3 regions of the Bacillus sp. ISL-35 genome follow, and region 3 is predicted to be linked to each of the others. Evidence: predicted binding sites of a transcription regulator. Region 3 holds the regulator's gene; each other region holds the start of a gene.
The links. Region 3 encodes Rex, which represses fermentation and respiration genes when NADH is low (regulators of the CRP and FNR family bind a similar motif). Its sites were predicted from a motif close to TTGTGAAATATTTCACAA; they were not measured.
Positions count from the first base shown of each region.

Region 1: a site for Rex is predicted at 1,463-1,480, ahead of qoxA (cytochrome aa3 quinol oxidase subunit II). Genes of this name have one in related genera too.
Region 2: a site for Rex is predicted at 1,717-1,734, ahead of J7E38_RS13185 (cytochrome ubiquinol oxidase subunit I). Genes of this name have one in related genera too.

Region 1 is NZ_JAGGQK010000006.1:224,390-227,537, reverse strand. It holds gene J7E38_RS10505 (oxidoreductase) at 71-964, opposite strand; gene qoxA (cytochrome aa3 quinol oxidase subunit II) at 1,530-2,534, shown strand; gene qoxB (cytochrome aa3 quinol oxidase subunit I) at 2,524-3,148, shown strand, end outside.
Region 2 is NZ_JAGGQK010000008.1:49,380-52,527, reverse strand. It holds gene J7E38_RS13190 (cytochrome d ubiquinol oxidase subunit II) at 1-232, opposite strand, end outside; gene J7E38_RS13185 (cytochrome ubiquinol oxidase subunit I) at 229-1,575, opposite strand; gene J7E38_RS13180 (phosphatase PAP2 family protein) at 1,900-2,559, opposite strand; gene J7E38_RS13175 (hypothetical protein) at 2,711-3,148, shown strand, end outside.
Region 3 is NZ_JAGGQK010000025.1:5,138-8,285, reverse strand. It holds gene J7E38_RS22305 (CPBP family intramembrane glutamic endopeptidase) at 229-960, shown strand; gene J7E38_RS22300 (YdiK family protein) at 964-1,164, shown strand; gene J7E38_RS22295 (redox-sensing transcriptional repressor Rex) at 1,189-1,845, opposite strand; gene moaC (cyclic pyranopterin monophosphate synthase MoaC) at 1,873-2,367, opposite strand; gene J7E38_RS22285 (ABC-F family ATP-binding cassette domain-containing protein) at 2,549-3,148, shown strand, end outside.

The DNA of each region.
Region 1 (3,148 bases), on a different contig from region 3:
GTCAGTTAGTATGATAACGCTTACATTTTTATTGCTATTTTAAAATAATAAGGCTCTATTATAGAGCCTTTTAAAAAGTATATCTAACATCTGTTAATTCTTCAGAAACAGTCCATAGTTTTTTCATGATCTCTTTGTTGTACACTCCTGCTGCTGGAACTTCAATTGCTGGATTCCCCTTGCGGTTCCCTCTACCATCTGGACCGATATATTCACCGCCCTGCAGACATTCTTCAGTAGCAGCAAAAATGGTGGGCATAGCTCCCTTCTCGGCAGGTTGAGTAAAGAATTTCACCATCCCTTTCCGAAGTGCGGGAGTTTGGCCCTTCCCTAGATGGAATAGATTCGTATTGGAAATCCCCGGATGGCAGGCAACACTGATACACTCCAGTCCGTGCTGTTTGAAGCGGTTATCCAACTCTTTGGCAAATAAAAGGTTGGCAAGCTTACTCTGTCCATAAAACTTCATTGCCTTATATCCTTTTGAGCCATCTAAATTGTCAAAGTCTATTTTGGCTCCTCTATGGGCAATACTGCTTAAAGTCACCACACGGGATCCAGGGGTTGTTTTTAAAAACGGCAACAGGAGCCCCGTTAATGCAAAATGGCCAAGGTGATTGCTGCCAAACTGAAGTTCAAATCCATCCTTAGTCTTTCCATAAGGCGGAATCATGACTCCGGCATTATTGATTAAAAGATCCAGAGAATCGTATTCTTCCACGAAGTCCTTGGTGAAACCGCGAACACTTTGCAAGTCTGCGAGATCAAGCTTCATAAGTTTTATTTTTGCCTGGGGATTCCCCTGGAGGATAGCTTCGACCGCTGCCTTACCCTTTTCCATGTTCCTAACAGCCAGGATGACAAATGCTCCTTTTGCAGAAAAATCCTTCGCTGCCTCAAAGCCTATCCCGCTGTTTGCACCAGTGATGATGGCGGTTTTTCCTGTTAAATTCTCTAATAACATGATTACACCTCTACTCCGATTAAGACCTGTTCTCAGTCTTTTTAATCGTACCATAATTGGGCTTATTAACCATTGAAATTGCACTCTGAAAATTCTATGGAATTATGGGAGATATATAATATGAAAAAAATGCACCCTACTGCTTGGGAGCTTTGGCACATAAAAAACAGCTTGCAAGCAAGACGATCATTAAAAGATTGTCGCTAGTTTATGTGAGTAGGATGAGAGAAATAATAGAAAAATATATATAGAATCGTTAAAAAGTAAAATAAAAAATAGAATTTAGCCTGGAATTGCAATAAGGCCCACCTTTTATTCGTCAATATGTGCATGACGAAATTCACTAATATGACATTTTTTGTTTTCATAATTTGTTCACATTTGTCTTCAAATCCGTAACAATTTCCATGTTAGAATGATTACAAATAAAGCAGTGTGATATTTATCACACCTTTTTGCCACAACTTACCGTTCATTTTCGGTTAACTTTTGACAACATTGTGAACAAATGAACATAAGTTTGTGATAAAATGAACAATGTTGAAATTTGAAAGGAGCTGCAGTGATGAAGAAATCAAAACTTTTTTTGGTCTCCCTCACCTCGATCATGGCTATGCTGTTGCTTAGCGGCTGTGAAAACAATATGGTGGTATTCAACCCAGAGGGACCAATCGCAAGGCAAATTCTTGAGTTAATCAACTTTTCGATTGCTTTGATGCTGCTTGTTACAGTGGTTGTATTCGGGCTTTTCGCTTTCATTGTCTGGAAATACCGTGAGCGAAAAGACAATTTGGAGTATGAGCCACCAGAAGAACACGGCAGCACAGTGTTGGAGATTATTTGGACAGTGATTCCAATTTTGATTATCGTTGCTTTGACCATTCCAACAGTCAAAACAATTTATGCAATAGATGAAATACCTAAAGGCTACGAAGATAAAGAACCGCTTGTCATTAATGTTACTTCTGCTGACTGGAAATGGATTTTCAGCTATCCAGAACAAGGGATCGAGACAGTCAACTATGTGAACATCCCTGAAGACCGTCCGATCGACTTTAAGCTGACTTCAGCGGGAACGATGCAGAGCTTTTGGATTCCTGCGCTCGGAGGTCAAAAGTACTCTATGGCCCATGCCGAGACTCAGCTCTACCTTGTCGCTGACAATCCTGGCTCATATGTAGGCCGAAATACAAACTTCAATGGCCAGGGCTATGCAGGAATGGAATTCGAAGTCCTCTCCCAGACACAGGAAGATTTTGACCAATGGATTAAGGACGTAAAAGAAACAGCACCAAAAATGACTCTTGAAGAGTATGAAAAAATGCTTGAGCCATCACACTTTGGCCGCAAGACATTCTCAAATACCCATCTTGAATGGGTCGATCATTCCGATCCTCACTCAAAGAACTACACAAATCCTGAAATGTATGACAGAGGACATGGATGGCCAGGTAAGATCTTTGAGGACAAGGATAATTACAAAAATAAAGACGGTAAAGACTCTGAAACTATGAATCATAAAGAATCAGAAACTGAGGATTCTCACGGAGGTGAGCACAGTGGGCATTAAATGGGATGAATTTTTCGTAACCGGCGATCCACTGATTTTTGCATCACAGATTGGTATTGCTCTAACACTAGTAGGTGCCATAGCTGCAATCACTTATTTTAAAAAATGGAATTACCTTTGGACTGAATGGCTGACAACCGTTGACCATAAGAAGATCGGGATCATGTATATCCTGCTTGGTGTCGTGATGTTTTTCCGTGGCGGAATTGACGGATTGATGATGAAAGGCCAGACGGCAGTACCGGAAAACGAATTCCTGAATGCACAACATTACAATGAAGTCTTTACGACCCACGGTGTCATCATGATCCTTTTTGTGGCGATGCCGCTATTGATCGGTCTCATGAACTTTGCTGTTCCATTGCAGATCGGCGCTCGTGACGTCGCTTTTCCACAACTGAATGCACTTAGCTTCTGGCTGACTGTAAGTGGTGCTGCGCTCTTTAACATTTCATTCATTATCGGTGGTTCACCCGATGCAGGCTGGACTTCCTACTTCCCTCTTGCCGGAAAAGAATTTAGTCCGGGCATTGGGAATAACTTCTATGCAGTTGCCTTGCAAATTGCCGGTGCAGGTACATTGATGACAGGTATTAACTTCGTTGTCACAGTAT
Region 2 (3,148 bases), on a different contig from region 3:
CCGTTTTAGGAAAGAATCCGACCATTCCGACAAAGAAAAACACCAGGAATACATTCGTCACTTCCCATACCGGCGACAAATACCGCTGGATGATCCGGGTCAGGATATGCTGCTTTCCCCGGAAAAGGCTGTATGCATTAAAGAATCCTGCCCCGAAATCGATGGAAGCGACAATGACATAGCCAAAAAGAAACAGCCATAGAACGGTAATCCCAATTATCTCAAGTGTCATCGCAGCTCACCTTCCTTTTCGGCTTCCCTGTCTGCCAGTTCTTGTTCAACAGGATTCTTTCGGAACATCCTGGTTAAAACCACGATACTTCCTACTCCAAGCACCAAGTATAAACCGGCGAACATCAGCAGCATTGTATCGACCTGTCCGCTTGTCGTCGCCGCTTCTTCAACCTTCATGATTCCCCGCAGGATCCACGGCTGCCTTCCAACTTCGGCGAACCACCAGCCAAGCTCGATCGCGAGCACCGATAACGGTCCTCCAAGGACAATGAGCCATCGATACCACCTTGTCCGGATAAAACTCCATTTCATCCAGACACCGACAACATACATAAGCGAGAGCACCGTCATCCATATACCGATCGTAACCATCCCATCGAATAGATAGTGGATGTAAAGCGGCGGAGTTTCGTCCTCTGGAAACTCATTTAAACCAATCACTTCCGCATTCGGATTACTGTGCGCCAAAATGCTGAGCGCATATGGAATCTTAAGAGCATATTTGACCTCACCATCATCGAGAACGCCATAGAGCATTAACGGTGCACCTTCATGTGTCTCAAAATGCCATTCCGCGGCTGCGAGCTTCTCCGGCTGGTACTCGGCTAAATATTTCCCGGAAAAGTCACCAATTACCGCGGCGGCAATTGAAAAAATCAAACCGATTTTCATTGTCAAAAAGACGGCTTTTTTATGATAGATGTGATCCGAACCTTTCAGCAGCCTGTAAGCTCCAATCGAAGCAAGGAGAAATGCCGATGTCATATACGCTGTGGCAAGCACATGGGCCACCTTTGTCGGCATGGCCGGATTGAACATCGCCAGGATTGGATTGATATTGACCAGCTGGCCATCAACAAGATCGAAGCCCTGCGGTGCATTCATGAAAGCATTCACGATGGTGATGAACACGGCCGAAAAAGACGCTCCAATCGCAACTGGAATGAGCAGCAGCAAATGTTTCTTCTGATTCTCAAACCTGTCCCAGGTATAAAGATAAATGCCAAGAAATATCGCTTCAAAGAAAAACGCAAAGGTTTCCATAAATAGCGGCAGGGCAATGACATTGCCCGCAAGTTCCATAAAGTTCGGCCACAGCAAGGAAAGCTGCAATCCAATCGCGGTCCCGGTCACAACGCCGACCGCCACTGTAATCACAAAGCCGCGCGTCCACCTCCTGGCCAGCAAAATATAATGTTCATCCTGCTTCTTGATTCCCAGCCACTGAGCAATCATGATCATCAACGGAATCCCGACGCCAATGGTGGCATAAATAATGTGGAAAGATAAAGTAAGCTCCGTCAACACTCGGCTGAAAAAAACAGATTCTTCATTTCCCATCCTTCAATCCCCCTATTCTATCCGGCAAATATTCGGCCGATAAAAGACAATCCCATAATCGCCGCAACTATAAAAGCAACCCACATAAGCACTCGTTCTTGCTTCTTATACATATGGTCATTGTCACCCCGCTCGTAAAGTTTGTTCATTGAATCACATAACTTAGAAAAATAAATCCCATTCACCTTTTCAATATGTAGTCTCCATTATTCCTTATTCCCCTTCGCCCGATAGTTAAAACGAATGCACCGGCTATATATCATTAGGAAAATAATTATCGGTTTGGACTGGGACTTTTCAATGGCTGTTTTTTTAGCAGCGGACTCATGCTGAGGGTCCTTTTCTGCGCTGAACATTATATTGCCGATCTTTATATCGCTGAAAAAGCCAAATGACTGCCGCAACCCAGAGGCTGCTTGCAAAGAAACCACCGACAATGTCACTAGGGTAGTGGACGCCAAGATACACCCTGCTCACTCCAATGGAGAGAATCATGAAGCTGCTTGCAAGAATCACCGCCAGTCTGCCAAACCGGCCTGGAATCTGGCGCCACAGCAGGAAGGCCAGGATACTGTAAAAAGAGAATGCATTCATCGCATGCCCGCTTGGAAAACTGTACCCGCCAATTTCAATCAACCTGTGAAAATCCGGGCGTGCGCGATGGAAAAATAATTTCAGCAATCTATTCAGGATTGGTGTGCAAAAAACCACTGCCAGGAAAACGAGTACTTCCACCCTGAACTTTAATACAAAGAACATTAATAGAAAAAGGAGGATTGCCAGAACAGCAATAAACCGGATGGTTCCGATATAAGTAAAAAGCTTCATGATACTAGTAAGCCAGGAGGATTCCAGGCTCTGGATGAACGAAATGACCTGGCGATCAATGGCCATTAGATAATCAGCTCTCACAAGGAAGGAGAGCAAAATAAATAGGAATAATGAACCCAAAAACGCTAAGGACAACTGCAAATTAAACTTCATATCCTTGTTCCTCCTGTTTCCTTCCATGTTTTTCATCCTTTACTATTCCCCTTATTCATGTTTTCAAAAGACAAATAGACAGAACCACAAGGGAGGAAACTTTTTTTCTTCTTGCCGGGAAGGTAAAATAGACTTGAAAGGAAGTGGGCAAATGGCAAATTCAGTGGCAGGCTCTAAACAATCTCATTTAACGCAGTATATCCCGCCTAAAGGCATGTATGAAACATTTGAAAATGAAGCTCATTATCTTGGGAAGGTCAAGGAATGGGGACTGAGCACAAAGAAAGAGTTTTGGTACAAAGACAGATTCCAGCATTGTCTTGTTACGATAAAAGGTTATGAAGTTTTCGGTGAAACAACTGAATACAATACGCTTGTCGTCGAATTTCCTGATGGCAGCATGACATGCATCCACCCTGCCTATTTGAAGGAAATGCAATCCTCCAATTTCGGCAAGGAAATCATTGAACAGACCGGGGACGAGCCTAAAGCGAAATCGGAGAGGATGGAAAATCCTAAACCGGCAGCAGTTGCAGAAACAACAGCTCCACCAGTGGCGGCTAAACCTGAAAAGGCAGCGAAAACTTCA
Region 3 (3,148 bases):
TCCAATTATTCTCAAATTGAAAATGGCACCTTAACCGGATACAGTAAACCCGAACAAGTAACTTTTTCATCCTGGCCCTACAATTTGAACTTTTAAATCATTTACTAGTAGAATAAAGAGAGTGTATATAGTAAGCAAAGCGGTCCCCGTATTTTATTTTACAGGCCAGCATATTATTACGTAAAATTTCAGAACATACATTTCTGCATTATTAAGGAGTTTTTTCAATTGAAAAAAGAATACTGGTACGTCCTTATTGCCTATATTGTTATGCAGCTTTCAAGTCTTGTCGGGGTGCCACTCATTGCTTTGATCGGTGCTGCGATGGGAAAAAGCCTGAATGAAATGCAAACCCTCGCGATTCCATACTGGCTCGTAACCAGCTTTTCGCTGACACTCCTGATCATCCTGCTGATTTTAAGGAAGGAAAGAAACATAAATGCTGATTTGCGCGAAGCATCTTCGCCGGCAAGCTCGGCGGCATGGGCATTCGCCGGGGTATTCCTGGCCCTGTTCGCCCAGTCGATTGCAGGCAGCATTGAAAGCATGCTTGGAATTGAGATGGGCTCGGAGAATACACAGGAAATCATCAAGCTGATTGAAAGGTTCCCGGTTGTGATCCTTGTCAGCTCGATCATCGGTCCGATTCTGGAGGAAATCGTCTTCCGGAAGATTATTTTTGGCAGCCTGCACAAGAAAATGAACTTCTTCTTGGCAGCCTTGATCAGCTCCGTCATATTCGCACTGGCCCATATGGAGCCGGAGCATGTGATCCTATACTCAGCAATGGGCTTCACCTTTGCGTTTCTATATGTAAAAACAAAGCGGATCATCGTGCCAATCATCGCCCATGTTACAATGAATACAATGGTTGTCCTGCTTCAATCCGTATTCAGGGAAGACATTGAGAGAATGATAAAAGAAGCAGAGAAAATTCAAAGCTTTATTGGGGGATTTTAAGTCATGAAGCAATCGCCTATGTTTTCAGGCATTGTCTACATCTTGTTAGGCAGCTTATTCACCTATTTCGCCATCCAGAATGTCAACGATACAGGCTGGGGATTTTTCAGTTATTTGCTCGTCCTGCTCGCCACCTTTGACTTCGGTTCCGGCATCAGGATGATTCTGTTTCATTTCAAACTTAAACAAATGCAGAAAAAATAGCTCCTTCATCGAAGGAGCCATTTTTTATTCTTCTGATTCACTGTCTGTCGGATAATGTTTCAAGAAATAAATCAATGATTGCAGTTCTACTGCCAAATCAATATGATGGATCCTGATCGAAGACGGCACATTCAGCCTCGCCGGCGTAAAGTTCAGGATTCCCTTCACATTCGCCTGTACAAGTCTGTCTGTGATCGGCTGTGCCACTGTTGACGGCACTGTCAGGATTGCCACCTGGATGCCTTCCTCAACCACAACCTTATCGAGATCATCCATGTGATAGACAGGCACATCGCCAATCTGCGTCCCAACCTTATCTGGGTCGACATCGAAGGCAATTTCAATTTTCGTATTATTGTTTTTGGAAAAATTATAATTCAAAAACGCCGTTCCCAAATTACCAACGCCAATCAGCGCAACCTTCGTGAGTTCATCCTGGTCGAGCGTCTTTCGGAAAAAAGTCAGCAGGTAATTCACATTATAGCCGTAACCCTTTTTACCCAAAGCCCCGAAATAGGAAAAGTCCCTCCTGATCGTAGCCGAATCCACTTTTACCGCTTCACTCAGCTCCGCGGACGATACCCTCTGCTTGCCTGAAGAATGCAAGTTCAATAAAAATCGGTAATATAGCGGCAAACGCTTAGCAGTTGCCTGCGGAATCTTCATAGCATCATTCGTCATTCTCCATCCTCCACCCTGTTCGTATTTCTATTTTAACTTCTCATCTCTCTTAAAATCGCCGTTTTTCCCGCCGGTTTTTTCCACGAGATAGGTCCTGCCGATCACCATGCCTTTGTCGACGGCCTTGCACATATCATAAACAGTCAGCGCGCATGCTGCTGCTGCTGTTAACGCTTCCATTTCTACCCCTGTATTCCCTTTTGTTTTAACAGCTGCAGCGATATTTAATATATAGTCATTACCATTTTGCTCCCAATCAAACGAAAGGTCAATGCCTGTTAATGGAATCGGGTGGCACATCGGGATGATCTCTGACGTCTTCTTGGCCGCCATGATGCCAGCAACCTGCGCGACTGCCAGTACATCGCCTTTTTTCATTTTATTTTCAGTAATCCTTACATATATATCTTCATTAACGGTGATGCTTGAATGGGCGACTGCCGTACGGACCGTCTCCGGTTTTTCACTGACATCGACCATCTTCGCTCTTCCCTCTTCATTAAAATGCGTAAATTCTGCCATGTTCAAGCTCCTTTCAACCAAATAATACACTATTTTCCCAAACTTGTGTGTGAACTTTGTTTCTATCTTCACATATAGAGGAGGAAATTTTTCATACCTTACCACCCATTGCAGGCCGCACATATTGCCGAGCCCATAGGATTGGGTTACACTATCCCTAAGGCATTAGAGGTGAAAAATAATGATTCTATTACAAGTCAATCAGCTATCAAAATATTTTGCGGCTGATCTTATTTTATCGAATATCAAGTTTGAAATACAGACCAATGACCGTGTTGCCCTGGTCGGCCGGAACGGGGCGGGAAAATCCACCCTGCTGAAAATCATTGCCGGCTATGAATCCCATGACGGCGGCGAGATTATCCGCCCGAAAGGAACATCAATCGGCTACCTGGCCCAGAATACCGGACTGGAATCCGAGAAAAGCATTTGGGATGAAATGCTGGCTGTTTTTGACCATCTGCACAGCATGGAAAAAGAACTGCGCCGGCTTGAAGAAAAAATGTCGGATCCTGGCATCCTGTCGAATGAGTCAGAGTATGAAAGAGTATTAAAGGATTATGACGTTTTGCAGGTCCAGTTCAAGGAAAAAGGCGGCTACCAGTACGAAGCGGACATCCGCTCCGTCCTTCACGGCCTGAACTTCCAGTCTTTTGATTATTCCACAAAAATCTCCACTTTAAGCGGAGGACAGAAAACAAGGCTTGCGCTCGCAAAGCTGTTATTGACTCGTCCTGATATTTTGATTCTCGACGAACCGACTAACCATCTGGACATTGAC